One region of the Sporosarcina pasadenensis genome, then DNA from elsewhere that is predicted to be linked to it. Evidence: a T-box and tRNA genes for the amino acid it is inferred to sense, from the RefSeq annotation. Region 1 holds a T-box; the other holds one or more tRNA genes.
The links. A T-box is a leader RNA that pairs with one kind of tRNA and senses whether it is charged. The one in region 1 lies ahead of AB1K89_RS11640 (valine--tRNA ligase), so its partner is inferred to be a tRNA-Val.

Region 1 (7,989 bases):
GCAAGCGTTATCGAACTGACTCCCGAGCAGAAGGAACTGGCAATCCGTGCGGCCGAAGCGGTCGGCGCCGAATTTGCGGGTGTCGATCTGTTGTTTGGAGAAAATGAAGCGCCGCTCGTCTGTGAAGTGAATGCCGCAGCGCATATCCGCAATATTTACAATGTGACGGGTATCAATGTCGCAGACAGGATGATTGAATACATTTTAGGTAAGTTAGCATGAAAGGATACATATATTATTCATCAGCGGAAGCCGAGCGCAATCGCGGATTCATTGATGATTTGATGAAGCATGCTTTAAGGCTAGATATTGCATTGTCGTTGCTAGTTGATGAGGAAGAACCGGATGACGCAGATTTCATTTTATTCCGCGATCGGAATGCAGAGCTAAGTTCAAAATGGGAAAAAGCAGGTTTCCGATTAATTAACCGATCTGAAGTGAACAAAATCGCAAATGATAAGTTACGGACATTCGAGGTTGCGACTCTGTTAGGAGTTTCTGCCATTCCTACGAAAAATTTTCGATCGTTAGCAGATCTTCCTCCCCTGCCCGCTGTTTTGAAAACTATTGATGGTCATGGCGGCGACGAAGTGTTTCTTTGTCATACTAAGGATGATGTTGAGGAGTTTTTATCCCGGTTTTCCGGAAGGCGGACAATTGCACAACCATATATCGAATCGGGAGCAACGGATGTCCGGGTGTTCATGCTCGGCGAAGAAGTGTTGGGTGCTGTTAAACGGACGGGAAGCGACTCCTTCAAATCGAATTATACGCTCGGCGGCTCAGTGGAGAAGTATACACTTTCCTCATGGCAGGAAAATGAGGTACGGAGAATCGCAAAAGCTTTAAAAAGCGACTATGTCGGCATTGATTTTCTATTATTACCGGATGGCGGGTGGATTTTAAATGAAATCGAAGACCCGGTCGGCGCCAGATCACTTTATGCGACGCATGATTTTTCGGTTGCTGAGAGATTGATGGAGTATGTAAAGAAGAAAGTGAAGGGTTTATAATCACTTGTGCGAGTTTATGATCACTTGTACGAATTTATGATCACTCACTCGAGTTTATGATCACTTGCACGGATTTATGATCACTTGCACAGCTTTATGATCACTTGCGCGAATTTATGATCACTTGCACTAATTTATGAGCGTTGCCATCAATAATAAAAAAAAGAGTTGGTCGACTCCAATTTCGGAGGACCAACTCTTTTTCACGTTTGCATTAAATCTCTTTCAATTCCTCAATCCGGCGTTCGACTGCCGCTTTTTTCTCCAAGTAATCCTTCTCTTTCGCGCGCTCTTCTTCTACAACAGCTTCTGGCGCTTTCGAAACGAATCGCTCGTTCGATAGCTTACCTTGGACGCGTTTCACTTCGCCTTCCCATTTCGCCAATTCCTTTTTCAACCGCTCGATCTCTTCGTCAAGATTGAGCAATCCTTCAAGCGGAAGGAATAGTTCTGCTCCTGTAATGACAGCTGACATCGATTTGCCCGGTGCCGATATGCCGACTCCGATTTCGAGTGTTTCAGGGTTACAGAAACGTTCGATATAGTTGCGGTTCGATTCCAACACGGCAACAGTCGCTTCATCTTTCGCTGCAATGTAAAGCGGAACTTTTTTGCTCATCGGCGTATTCACTTCTGCACGGATGTTACGTACCGCATGGATGAGGTCAACGAGCAGCTTCATATCAGATGCTTTTGCCGTATCCGTCAACGACGCATCAGCTACTGGCCATGCCGCCACTGTGATTGACTCCCCTTCATGCGGAAGGTTCTGCCAAATTTCCTCCGTAATGAAAGGCATTAACGGGTGCAAGAGACGCATCGTATTGTCGAGTACGTAAGCGAGTACTGAACGTGTCGTTTTCTTCGCCGCTTCATCTTCTCCGTACAACGGCAATTTCGCCATTTCGATATACCAGTCACAGAAGTCATCCCAAATGAAATTGTATAGCGCACGGCCAACTTCACCGAATTCATATTTCTCGGCAAGCTTCGTCACTTGTTCGATCGTTTCATTCAATCGTGTGAGGATCCATGCATCTGCTACAGACTTTTCACCTGTAAGATCGATTTCATCGTATGTCATTCCATTCATATTCATCAAAGCGAATCGGGAGGCGTTCCAAATTTTGTTCGCAAAGTTCCAAATCGCTTCGACTTTTTCCGTAGAATAACGAAGGTCCTGACCTGGTGAAGAACCAGTTGCTAGGAAGTAGCGCAATGCGTCTGCACCGTATTTATCGATAACTTCCATCGGGTCTATTCCGTTACCAAGTGATTTCGACATCTTCCGTCCATCTTCTGCACGGACAAGACCATGGATGAGCACATCTTTGAACGGACGCTGATCAGTGAATTCGAGTCCTTGGAAAATCATCCGGGATACCCAGAAGAATATGATATCGTAACCAGTTACGAGTGCATCCGTCGGGTAATAGCGCTTGAACTCTTCATTATCAACATCCGGCCAACCCATCGTCGAAAACGGCCATAATGCAGAGGAGAACCATGTATCAAGTACATCTTCCTCTTGATTCCAATTTTCGATATCTTGAGGTGCTTCGTGTCCTACGTAGATTTCGCCGGTTTCTTTATGGTACCAGGCAGGAATGCGGTGTCCCCACCAAAGCTGACGAGAAATGCACCAGTCATGGATATTTTCCATCCAGTTCAAATACGTCTTTTCAAAGCGTTCTGGTACAAAGTTCACTTTGCCTTCCGTTTGCTGAAGTTTGATCGCCTCTTCTGCTAGCGGCGCCATTTTAACGAACCATTGTGTTGACAAGTACGGCTCAACAACGGCTCCACTCCGTTCCGAATGGCCGACAGAGTGCAAGTGGTCCTCGATTTTGAATAAAACACCTAGCTCCTGCAAGTCTTTGACGATCGCTTTCCGGCATTCGAAGCGGTCCATCCCTTCGTATTTGCCTGCTAGTTGGTTCATGCTGCCGTCTTCATTCATGACAAGTACACGAGGCAAGTCGTGACGATTACCGATTTCAAAGTCATTCGGGTCATGTGCTGGCGTGATTTTCACTGCACCGCTTCCGAATTCCATATCAACATAATCGTCTGCAACAATCGGAATTTCACGTCCAACAATCGGCAACTTAACCATTTTACCGATTAAATGCTTATAACGTTCGTCTTCCGGGTGAACGGCAACCGCGGTATCTCCGAGCATCGTTTCAGGACGTGTCGTTGCAATTTCAATGCTGCCCGTTCCGTCTGCTAGTGGATAGCGCATATGATAGAATGCACCCTGAACATCCTTATGGATAACTTCGATATCCGATAACGCCGTTTTCGTAGCCGGATCCCAGTTAATAATATATTCTCCGCGGTAAATATAGCCTTTTTCATACATCTTGACGAACACTTCGCGGACCGCTTTTGACAACCCTTCATCCAACGTGAAACGCTCTCTTGAGTAATCAAGAGCAAGACCTAGTTTCGCCCATTGCTCCCGGATATGGCCAGCGTATTCATCTTTCCACTTCCACGTCTCTTCCAGGAATTTTTCACGGCCAAGATCGTAGCGGGATTTCCCTTCTTCACGAAGCTTTTCCTCAACCCTTGCCTGTGTTGCAATACCCGCATGGTCCATTCCTGGGAGCCATAAGGCGTCGTAGCCTTGCATCCGTTTCATTCGAATAAGAATGTCTTGCAATGTCGTATCCCAAGCATGCCCTAAATGAAGCTTCCCTGTGACGTTTGGCGGCGGAATGACGATAGTATACGGCTCTTTACCGCTCTCTGGCTGCGCTTCGAAGTATTTCCCTTTCAGCCACCATTCGTAACGGCCCGCTTCAGTTGACTGTGGCTCATATTTTGTTGGCATTGACAAGTTTTCTGTTGACATATGAACTCCTCCTCTTTACTTGCACATACAGCTGTGAATAAAAGTGAATACAAAAAAACTCCGTTCGTCAAAAAGGACGAAGGAGTTATCCGTGGTACCACCTTTATTCACGCAAACGAGAAACATTTGCGCCTCAATAATAAATAACGGTTTCAAACCGGCTTCCGCTACTCGAATTCACGGAAACTGCTCCCGGGTGACTTTCCGCAAATTCATTTATAGGCCCTCCCACCGACGGCGCCCTCTCTTGGATAAATGAAAACTGCTTACTTTCCCGATCAATGCATCATTATACAGTTATGAATATTATATTCGATTAGAGGAGATTTCGTCAAGTATATTATGAAAGGATGGTATTGATGAGAAAGGGATATAATCCTTATTTATTGCCCCCTTGGTTACGGAAGACAAGGTTTTATTGCAAAGGCATCATCATCCCTATTGCCGCTTTCCAGCTGATCAGACTTTTGATCGTCCCTACGACCGGTGACTTCCTCCTATTATGCGCTCTCGGAGGTTTAGCTTTCCTCCTTTACAAAGATATCATTTGAACGGAACCGCGTCGTCGTCCACTCATCCGGCAACGATGCAATGTATGACAGTATATCATCCTGGCCAATCAATGTGCTGCTGTCATTCATTGCAGTTGCTTGCGGCTCTTGGACAGGCAAAGCAGCTGTTCGTTTTTGTGCAATGGAAGACTGTCGGGGTTCGGTGACTTGCTCCATTTGTGCTTGCTCTTGCTTTCCCGCGAGCGCATCTTCTTTTGGCTCAGCTTGAACTGCTACTGTCTCTACTTTCTTATTAGCGATTTCCGATTCCTTATTTGCTACGAGAGTAGCTGTCTCTTTGCTTTCCGGCTCATTACTGGAGGTTTCTTTACTTGTAGTCGCATTCTCTGCAGTTTCATTACTGGCACTTACATTACTGGCATTTTCATCGGCAGATGCCTGCCCATGCATGCAATTCACATTCCAAGAGACCGTGAAGGATCCTTGTCCGTCAAAGGTGGATTTAATGTCTTTCGCTTCGATATGCAATGGATTCTCTACTTCAGGAGGCAGATCGATATATAACGGCACTGCGTATTCGAAATAACCCGTTTCCCCTTCCATTTCCACATCGTCGACAAAGACTGCATCTGCGGGGATTGACTCACTTCGTTGCCCCTCTGTAAAGTCGACTTTGGCGGCGATATGATAAATTCCTGAAAGCCGGACCGCATCTTCAGACCGTTTTTCGGTGAATCCCGCTTTCACTTTGACTAGACGTGCTTCCTTTGGGACCCCAACATTCTCCGGGAAATAAAAGACCTCTTTCATATTCCACTGTAACTTTTTCATTCCATTTTCCCTCCCCTGTTTCATTCACTTGCCATTATATGCAGGAAGTGAAGCAGGTAGAAGAAAAACCACCCATTGTCGATTGAATGACAATGGGTGGTCCAAAATTAACGTGCCAATTTTTCGAAGACACGGTGGAATGCTTGTACCGTCTGTTCGATATGCTCTTCCGTATGGGAAGAGGAAAGGAACATGCCTTCGAATTGGGATGGTGGCAGGAAGATGCCTTCTTCTGCCATCAAGCGGAAGTACTCTGCAAACAGTTCCAAGTCGGACGTCTTCGCTTGGTCGTAATTATACACTTTTTCATTTGTGAAGAAGAAACCAATCATGGAGCCGGCACGGTTCACAGTATGCGGGATATTGTATTTCGTCGCCGCTTCACGGAAACCAGCCTCAAGCAGGTCACCGAGCTTCTGGAAATGATCATAAGAAGCTGGAGTCAACTTTTTCAAAGTTTCAATCCCTGCTGTCATCGCGAGCGGATTTCCGGATAATGTACCCGCCTGGTAAACGGTTCCGGCCGGCGCTACATTTTCCATGATTTCACGTTTTCCGCCGTACGCTCCGACAGGGACCCCTCCGCCAATCACTTTGCCGAGGCAAGTGAGGTCCGGAGTGATTCCAAAATAGCCCTGCGCACAGTTGTAATCGACACGGAATCCAGTCATCACTTCATCAAAAATGAGCAATGTGCCGTTTTTCTCGGTCATTTCACGCAATCCCTCAAGGAAACCTGGCTCCGGCGGGACTACTCCCATGTTGCCGGCAACCGGTTCTACGATGACACCCGCCAAATCGTCGCCGAACTGCTCGAATGCAGCGCGGACGCCATCCATATCATTGTATGCCACTGTTATCGTGTTCTTCGCGATTCCTTCGGGAACACCAGGGCTATCAGGCAAGCCTAGCGTAGCGACGCCAGAACCAGCTTTAATAAGAAGTGAATCGCCATGGCCATGGTAGCAGCCTTCGAATTTCAAAATCTTGTTCCGGCCTGTATATCCGCGAGCCAAACGCAAAGCGCTCATTGTCGCTTCAGTCCCAGATGAAACCATCCGGACAACCTCGATGGAAGGCACTCGATCAATAACGATTTTCGCAAGTTCATTTTCCAGCAAAGTCGGTGCTCCGAAGCTTGTACCTGTTTCGGCAACTTTCTTAATGCCTTCTACGACATCAGGATCTGCATGGCCTAAAATCAGGGGTCCCCATGAAAGGACATAGTCGATGTATTCATTGCCATCGATGTCTTTAACGATTGGACCTTTTCCACTTTCGATGAAAATCGGATCCATATTGACCGATTTGAAAGCGCGGACAGGAGAGTTTACGCCGCCTGGCATTAACTTCACTGCTTCCGTAAACGCTTGCTTGGATTTTTCGTAACTTTTATTCAATTATTTTCCCTCCAGCCAACGCGCTGCGTCTTTTGCATGGTATGTCATAATAAGATCCGCACCAGCGCGTTTCATACTTGTCAACGTTTCCAACACGATTTCTTTTTCATTAATCCAGCCGTTTTGTGCAGCTGCCTTCACCATCGAATATTCACCGCTCACATTATAGGCGACGACAGGTAGAAGGACGTTGTTTTTCACATCACGCATAATATCCAAATAGGACAATGCCGGCTTGACGATCAGGAAATCTGCGCCTTCCATGACATCGGACTCCGCTTCGCGAAGCGCTTCCATCCGATTGGCAGGGTCCATCTGATACGTCTTCCGATCTCCAAACTGCGGAGCCGATTCAGCAGCGTCGCGGAAGGGACCGTAGTAGGCGGAAGCATATTTCACCGCGTAGGACATGATCGGAACATTTTCAAAACCCTTTTCATCAAGCGCCTGCCTGATAGCAACGACGAAGCCGTCCATCATATTGGATGGTGCAATGATATCAGCACCCGCTTTTGCTTGGCTAACTGCGGTTTTTGCCAACAGTTCGAGTGATGGATCATTCAATACATCGGATCCATGAACAACACCGCAATGACCATGGTCCGTATACTCACATAGGCAAGTGTCAGCAATGACGACGAGCTCCGGATGCTTCTCCTTAATGAGACGCGTCGCGCGTTGGACAATACCTTCATCATCAAAAGCCCCGGTTCCAGTCGCATCTTTCTCTGATGGGATACCGAACAGGATAACGGAAGGGATGCCTAATGAAACGACTTCCTCCACTTCCTCCAGTAGACGATCAAGTGACAATTGGTAAATGCCCGGCATCGAGCTGATTTCATTTTTCACATTTTCGCCTTCAATAATGAACATCGGATAAATAAAATCCTCTTTACGCAAAATTGTTTCCCTTACCATCGAGCGCATTGTTGCTGAGTTGCGCAGACGACGATTACGTCTGAATTGTAGTTGAGTCATTGGATATCTTCCTTTCGTCTCGCCAAAGCAATGACGAGTTCCTTAAGAGTATAAACTTCAGGCTTCACATCCACTTCGGCGCCTGCCTGAAGCAACGCCCTTTCAGTGACATGTCCGATTGCGCCGATTGTAAAACCCTTCCACCCAACAACCGGAACTACGCCTTCCTCGAAGACGCGGACAGCTGAAGGGCTGGCGAATAAGACGGCGCAGTTTTTCACGGTTTTCAGCTTCTCAATAATCGAGTGTACTGAATCCGTTTTTGCACCTGTTTCATAGACTGTCCATTCCTCCACTTGAAAGGGCAACTCCTCACGGATAATACTGCCGGCAAGGTTCCCTTTTATAAACAGGACACGAAGTCTACGGTCTTCCGTCGGCTTGAATTGTTT
Region 2 (7,989 bases), on a different contig from region 1:
TAAGGTCTTTCGCTGCCAATTCGTCAAGATATCGCCTTGAATCGCTTGCAACGTTTAGAACTTCATCTTTCTTGAAGTCTAATTTCGACAATATCATAAATGCGTTGTATTGGTGGACACGTTCAAACGGCGTTCCTTCTTCGTAATTGATCGATTTGAGGTCAACTGCTTCCCCTTCGGAAATAATGCGTTTATGTGCTTGGATTGCGTTCAAAGAAGTTTATCTTTCGAGTATGTCTTCAAACCATTCATTCCCCTCCACGTTTTCTTTTATTATAACATCACGCAAAGATTCCCGAAGGTATTGAAAAACTTATGAAATTGTTATCCCCGCTTTTGTAGCTTTTACCGCTAAATAGTTGCAAAAAGTAGAGCATGAGACCAACATGAATTTTGCATCCTCGAAGGTAACCGTTGGTTGATCCTTTAAAGCATGACGAATTCCTTCGGAATCGTTAGTATAACCGTAAATCTTCTTCAAACCTTCTTTTAAATCGGGGTGAAATTCAATTATTCCGGTATTTTCGATTTGATTTAATGCCGCTCCTAAGGTTGTAGTTGGATTATTTGTTATAGCTTTTGCGATACATTCTACCGCACTTATTGATTCCTTCATTGAATTTCTATAATCGGGAGACTGTCTGTCTGCCATCAATGTCAAAGCTTTAGAAATATGTGTTTTTACAAGTTCACTTGTTGATGAATTTATAAGAGCGTCCTCTATTTCTTGTATCTCTTCATGTGAAGTTATTTGGACAATTTCCCCACCAACAAAACGATATGCAGAAACCTCTCTTTCAAAAATACTATTACAGTAATCCATAAACTCAAAATTCACTCTTGCCGTTTGTTCAAAAGTATTAGGAATAAATTCTACCAGGTCATAAATTTCATACCATTCAGTATATTCATCAAAGATATAATCCCGTAGCATATCAATTGGTTTACGAGATTCGAGGTTAATCTCATCAAGTGGTTCTTTAAAATAATCTTTCACTAATTTTTTTGTTAATTCTTTTAGTGTTTCATAATTCACTTCAAAATGATATGGATCAAAATAATGGGAGTAATAGAATTCTAGGATTCCATTCCATATTCCATTTAACAAATCCTTATCAATTGAATCAACCTGAATTACACTTTTTACTTCCCTAAATCCCATCCGTTCAGAAAATCTCATTATGTCCCCTTCTTTCTCATACAAATAATAACAATTATATTATATCAATAGTGGGTATTGTTTCCAACGATTAATAGTGATTATGGATAAAAAGAACACCTACTTGTTAGTTCTATTGGGTTACGTTTTGGACGTTAACGGCTTTCGGCATGGCTTCGAATAGGTAACGTGCAAACCTCGCTCCGTGCGTCTGATCATGTCCGAAAGAATCCGACAATAAAACTCGAACAAACCGCATAACGTCGGTAGTTCGTCAAGCATTTCACCTTTACACCATCGGACATGCGACAAAAGAAAAAGCCGTCCCATTGGAACGACTACTTGAACGCTATTTCCTTCGCCTTCGCTTCCCTTCTCGCCCGTGTCAATGTCGAAGGACTTATTCCCGTAGTTTCCGACACTTCTTTATACGACAATCCTTCGTCAATCATCTTCAAAGCGTGTTCAATCTGTTTCTTCGTGTACTTCTTCGGGCGACCTTCTCGAAAGTCGGGGCGTTGCTTTGCGATTGCCTTCCCTTCTTGCGTCCGTTCAACGATTAGATTCCTTTCCATTTCCGCAACGGCTAAGATTCGCAGGAACGTCAAAAAGCAATGCACGACCAAATGAACGAGCAGGACAAAACGGACGAAAAGCAGGAACGAGAAGAATCGGTCAATGATTCCGACCAACTGGCAGCGGTGCAAAAACAGCTTGCGAAACTTCAAGAACAGCTTGCGAAACTTGGCGTAGGAGAATCCGACGATGAGTAATAAGAGAATAAACCTACGAGACGAAACCGACGAACTTCTTTCGAGAATGTCGGTTCGTCTTTATGGATTCGATACGACGAAATTGAACTGGCGTGAACAACAAGCGGCAGAAGAAGCGGCACACCGACGATGGGAACTCGAAGAAGAACTTCGTCGCCGAAATCCGCAACCCGAACCAATACTTTCGGAAGCCGAACATCTTGAAAAGCTACGGGTAGAATTGTTGACCGCAAAACTTCAGAAGGTTTCTTCCAAACCGTTGAGAGACACAACCGATGAAGAATTAAAAGAACAGCTTAAAATATTACGTTCTATTGTCGAAGGGGGTGTATGATTTGGACATTTACGCAGGATTGAACGAAAACGAAATTCGAGCAGTAAAAGAATTGGCAAACAAAGCCGGACGGACTTACGAAGAAGTTGCGAAAGCCGTCGGCATTTCCGAACGTCAATTGTATCGAATTAGGCAAAAGCCGCAGGTCAAAGCGGCGGTTCGAGAATTAGTGATTCAAGACGTTGAAGACGACCTTCCAGACATTATGCGTTCATTACGAAGCAAGGCAAAACGTGGGGATTTCCGCAGCCAAGAATTGGTCGTCAAAATGACGGGGCTTCTTGTTGAACGTTCCGAAGTGAAGCAAACGATCGAAGATAATCGATTCAAAGGAATGTCCGAAGAAGATATCGACAAAGAGCTTGCGAACATTGAACAACAATTGAAAGTTATTGAAGGTGGGGCGAATTGACGCTTCGCCTTTCCTGATGTTACGGAACAAATATCTACCTGTTTTAGTCGGGAATAAGTACTTTGATTCTTTTAAAAAATCGCAAGTATAGAGATGTTTATACATTAATGACGATTTAAAAAAGAGGTTTATGTAGTATTGCTAAAACAGTACCGAATAGACATAATGGAGGTGTAATTCATTCAACAAAACAGCACATTGTGGAAGTAGATTTAAATTATTGATTACCAAAATATATTCTGTGCTATAAATGTACCAAAATTTCATAAACAAGCAGGTAGATAAGTGTCTAAGAATGGAAGGTGGTTATTAAAATGAAAAAAGAAGAGTTGATCTCTAAAATAGATTTAGCGGTTGTTACAACTATCTTTATTGGTATTAGTTATGCTTTGACCTATTTATTCTATGCTGGAAAATTCTATTTTTATGGTATACCTATTGACTTCTTAGAAGTCGATGCAATAGATGTGTTTTCTACAATGCTTACACTAAGTCCATTGATTATTTACTTATTTTGGGGTGTGAAAGCCGAGCTGAAAAATAGAGATGGAGTTCCAAAAAATGCTTCAAGTATTACTATCAGGTTAAAAAATGTAAAAAAAATGATGGGAAAGATAAAAGCGGATATCGAAATCAATAATATTGAGGCCGATGAATTAGGAAAGTAAATAGCTGAGTTACAAACAAAGTTAAAGGATGATTTAGCTAAAGCAGAATCTGAAGAGACAAGAAGAGAACTGACAAAATATATGGCTATTACAAAAGAAAACGAGGAAAGACTAAAAAACAGAAAGAATCAGTATAAAGAATTCGAAAAAGAATTATTTGATGCCGAAAGATTAATTAATAGAGTGAGAAGGACAAGAATAACAAATATTACTTTACTTGGTACTACATTAAGTTTAATACTTACCGGAATTCTCTTCTTATTTAATGCTCAGTACTATTTTTTTGCATCCAGTATTACAATCCATTTAATATTTTACGTTGGAATTTATTGGTTGAATAGAAAAGAAAAATACGGATTGTTATCTATTTTCATTGTCCTAATTTTAATAACCTATTCAGTAGGCTTGGGTATTAATACTGCATATTCAACTGATAAATATATTACATTTGAAAAAGATAAGAATACTTATGTTGTATTGACTATCTATAAAGATCAATTTTTGTATGTACCTATAAATAAAAAAACAAATAAAATAAAGAAAACCTTTAACATTATTGATATAAAAGATGTTGAAAGCTTTAGTAGGGAATCAATTGGAAGAGTTAAAATGTAATAACTATCACTACATAAGAAATTTCTAAGCTATCGTTCATTTAGGTTCAAAAAACCATGTCTAAAACGCTCTGTTTTTTGAGCGTTTTTCTTCTTCCTTTTACATTTCATGTCCCCTCCTTCTCTCCCGTCAATGCGAAATAATAATCATGAAAAGCAGAGGAATCAAAATGACGTATGACAAATTATTATACGTTCCATCAAGCTATTCTACGGGTACGAGAAAATTCAAAGGTATGCGGACGAGTTTACTGTCTCCAACACTTCAGACGTACAATCAACGGTAAAAATCAATGTTGAAGAATCAATCAACGGTTTATTTGGGCACCGTTTGTTCAATCAATCGAGATAGTTATTGCAAAGTCGATTTTTCTTTACTAACACTTTGAATGAATTTACGGCAGGGATCAATCCCGTCTTTATTGTGTTTTTAATTAAATTGAACAGAACTCTAATATTTGTTAGAGTATTTGTAACGTTATGAAAGGAGAATTGTAGATTGAAAAAACTAAGCGTTTCAATCGGTTCTATTATTATCGGCGGAATGTTTATGGCAGGTTGCAGTGAAGAAGAACCCGTTGCACTTGCGGCAGATGAAGTCATTAACGAAGTCACGGAGGACTTTACGCCACAAACCGGACCATTTTCAAAATATCAGACTGTCACGGAATATATAAAGGGAATTGCGGATAGATGGGTAAATGAAACTATAAAAAGCGAAAATGATGTAATAACGAAGTCGGAGATGGAAGTTGTCAATGACGCATTAGTTTACGCTGATTGGTTTCAAGATGAAATAGCTGAAATGGGGTTAAAGGAAGACTTCGACAAATTGAATTCGGTAGGTAGTTCGATAGTAAATCTTCGAGAAAATGAACCACTTGGGGAACTTCGGGATAAATTTAAGAATCAGATAGGAGAAATCCTTTCACAAATCGAGGGAACGGGCGTTGTGAAGAAGTCCCCGAATTCTCAAATAAAGCATTGGGCTTCGGCTTCGATCGAAATACTTTCCGAACCAATCGAAGCGAATGACGCCGAAGGAATCGCAATGAAGGCACGAAAAGTCTTGGAAGGCTTCCCGAATCATTTGTTGTCCGATGACTACGAAACCGAAGAAGAAAAGATTCATTCGGGAATGTTCCTTCTTGTAAGCGAAATTCTTCACCTTCAATCCTTCGCCGAAAATGACGAAGACGTTGCCGAAGTGCGGGCGAAGTTCAAAGAACTGAAAAAGTATATGGAAGAAGTTGCGGCGGAAGCCGTAGGGAAATCGGAAGCCATGACGAAAGATGAATCACGCCTTGCAAAATTGAAGGAACAAACGGTTGAACATGGTGAATATTCGTCGTTGGAAAACTTCGTGTATGATATTTCGGATGGATTGCAAGAACCATCGATAAAGCGAAGTAAAATCGCAAATCCCGAATATCACCTTGCGTATGTTACCATTCCTTACGTGAATTACTTCGAAGATGAAATCACGGCGTTGGGATTGAACGCAGACTTTGACGAACTTCAATTGTTGGCGGACGATGTTCTTAAAAAAGAATTTGAAGAAGACTTCGATAAACAACACGTGGGAGCGTTCAAGGATAAATTGTCCGACGTTATTAGGAAGATTCACGAAGAATCAAGATTCGATGATATGCCGTCATGGGTTGCGGCTTCGATCGAAATACTTTCCGAACCATTAGGCAAGTTCGATGAAAATACAAAGATAGCCGCATGGAGAGCACGACAAGTCGCATACAGTTTCCCGAATCATAAGCTATCCGAATTTGGCGGCTTGGATTCCGAAGAAGGTAAGATTCATGCGAAAACGCATCTTCTTATGAACGAAATACAATTCAATCATTTCGTCGCCGATAGTGCCAAACACTATGAAACCGTATGGGCGAAGTACGATGAACTGAAACAGTATATGGAAGAAGTTGCGGAAGAATATCAATAATAGAAAGTGAAGGCGGAAGGATTGATTGAAATTGTGGAGATATCTTTTCAATAACGCACCTATGTTTGTTTTCTTGACGGCAATTTCGATCGTTATTGGAGTACTGTTCAATTGGGCATTACTTGTCGATATATCTACAAACGAAAACGCATCGGAACATTGGACGATTATCTTTTTCGACCTAACCTATTTTACAACGGAAGTTGGAAAGATTGCGTTGACCTTCGCAACCATATTGAACTTAACATACTACGGAACCAAAAGTATATTTCGTCCATTAAAAATCGAATAGTATCGATTCGAAGCGTCTATCCTCGCCGGTCGATGTGCTTTAACGATATTAATTGACCCCCTACCGCCCTTCTATCGAAATATAATAGAAATCGAAGAACGATCGAAACATTATCGGCGGGGTGAACGGGTGCAATTCGCCCTATCCCCCGTCAAAATATATCGCAGATAACAGCTTTTTGTTGTTGCAGATAACAGCGCCTATATGCTATAATCGTTATATCGTAATGAATTGACGTTTGACTTGCCGATGACTTTTCGTTGACATGACGGGCTTCGCAAGACTTTCGCTCGTATCAACGAAAGATTCCGTAGCTCAGCTGGGAGAGCGCTACCTTGACAGGGTAGAGGTCGCTGGTTCGAGCCCAGTCGGAATCATTGGGTGCCAAACCCTCGGAAGTATTGTCGGAACAACGATACTTCTCCGAAACAGTCCTATTAGGCCGGATGCCTAGGGGCTGTTTTTTTGTGTTCAAAATTGCACTAACACTTTAGTAGATATGACAGACTCCTGAAGACTAACTAATTGTCACACTTTTCTTTTACGCCTGATGTATGTCCAATCCTCCACAAAACTTCCACATATAATGTATTACTATTCATGAGGGAGGTGTTACATTATGGGTTCAGGTACAGGTGGTTATGGATATGGCAGCAACTTCGTATTAATCGTCGTTCTGTTCATTCTCTTAATTATCGTAGGCGCTTCCTTCTTCCATGGAGGATATTAAGTTGAGATTCACAGTAGCAAAAAACACTCAAAAATTTGAATAAGAGTATTCAGGACAAGTGTTCACTTCGTAATATCGTCTAAACTCCCCCTAAAACAGTATAGATATATTCTATCACCAAAATAATGACTCTTCCCTTCAAAAAGAAAACTTCTTCTCAATAAACAGACCTGGTAGACTTTGCCAGGGTCTGTTTTTAAGGGGGATTTCAAAGAAAAATGAGTAATCCCGCTGGAAAGCCTCTCGAATATGGCTTTCCGCAGGATTATTTTGTAAGCAAGGCATATTATGAAAACTCACCTACAAATTCTTGCTTTGTTGAAGAAGTTTAGATTCCCCAGTTCTTTCCCATTCCTCCACTGTCTCATATGCTTTTTCCGGTGTATATCCTTTTCCTACTAGAACCCCCATTAGAATAAACTCTTGAAGGATATGGGTAGCATTTATTCCCCTCTTAACATCCTCCAATCCTTTATTCACGAGAAACTCCGTGTATCGGACCCAATCATCGGGAGTTTTGCCTGAAACAACGGTCTTCCCATTATGACGACCGTTACCTCGCTCTTCATTCATTGCATCTGCTTTGGTAGGGTGAATAGTTCCAAATGGATGATTAGGCGGGGCATATATCGAATAAAGTTTTAATGGGACATCACCTGTATTTGTTAAGTTATGCCATGTGCCAGCGGGTACAAAGATGGCAGAATCATCATAGACATTTCTTCTAAAGTTTAAATCGCCCTTGCTCTTACCCATTTGGGTAATCCCTTGACCCTGTTCGATACGAAGAAATTGATCGACATCAGGATGTATTTCCAAACCGATATCTTCACCTACACCGAGACTCATTAAAGTAACTTGTAAATGTGTTCCCGTCCATAAAGCGGTTCGATACGTATCGTTTTGCTTAGTTGCTTCGTTAATATTTATGACAAAAGGATTAGGTCCATAATCTTTTAACATTCCTTTATCATTACCATTAATCACGCGGTTACCATGATTTATCCCGTAAGGATAGGTTAAGTAGTTTGAGTCTCTACCGTAGTTATACAT

Region 2: it has a tRNA-Val gene. The T-box ahead of AB1K89_RS11640 (valine--tRNA ligase) is inferred to sense a tRNA for this amino acid. The anticodon was not compared.

What each region holds. Positions count from the first base shown of each region.
Region 1 is NZ_JBFEGM010000007.1:178,342-186,330, forward strand. Features, by position in the region: gene AB1K89_RS11630 (ATP-grasp domain-containing protein) at 1-222, shown strand, start outside; gene AB1K89_RS11635 (ATP-grasp domain-containing protein) at 219-1,013, shown strand; gene AB1K89_RS11640 (valine--tRNA ligase) at 1,228-3,873, opposite strand; T-box leader at 3,943-4,164, opposite strand; gene AB1K89_RS11645 (hypothetical protein) at 4,233-4,424, shown strand; gene AB1K89_RS11650 (hypothetical protein) at 4,392-5,216, opposite strand; gene hemL (glutamate-1-semialdehyde 2,1-aminomutase) at 5,324-6,616, opposite strand; gene hemB (porphobilinogen synthase) at 6,617-7,597, opposite strand; gene AB1K89_RS11665 (uroporphyrinogen-III synthase) at 7,594-7,989, opposite strand, start outside.
Region 2 is NZ_JBFEGM010000001.1:680,451-688,439, forward strand. Features, by position in the region: gene AB1K89_RS03435 (hypothetical protein) at 1-214, opposite strand, end outside; gene AB1K89_RS03440 (AbiJ-NTD4 domain-containing protein) at 314-1,180, opposite strand; partial or broken gene AB1K89_RS03445 (helix-turn-helix domain-containing protein) at 1,498-1,770, opposite strand; gene AB1K89_RS03450 (hypothetical protein) at 1,774-1,932, shown strand; gene AB1K89_RS03455 (hypothetical protein) at 1,925-2,266, shown strand; gene AB1K89_RS03460 (phBC6A51 family helix-turn-helix protein) at 2,268-2,678, shown strand; gene AB1K89_RS03465 (hypothetical protein) at 2,993-3,346, shown strand; gene AB1K89_RS03470 (hypothetical protein) at 3,428-3,961, shown strand; gene AB1K89_RS03475 (hypothetical protein) at 4,460-5,914, shown strand; gene AB1K89_RS03480 (hypothetical protein) at 5,940-6,206, shown strand; tRNA gene AB1K89_RS03485 (tRNA-Val) at 6,511-6,583, shown strand; gene AB1K89_RS03490 (YjcZ family sporulation protein) at 6,826-6,936, shown strand; gene AB1K89_RS03495 (cupin domain-containing protein) at 7,237-7,989, opposite strand, start outside.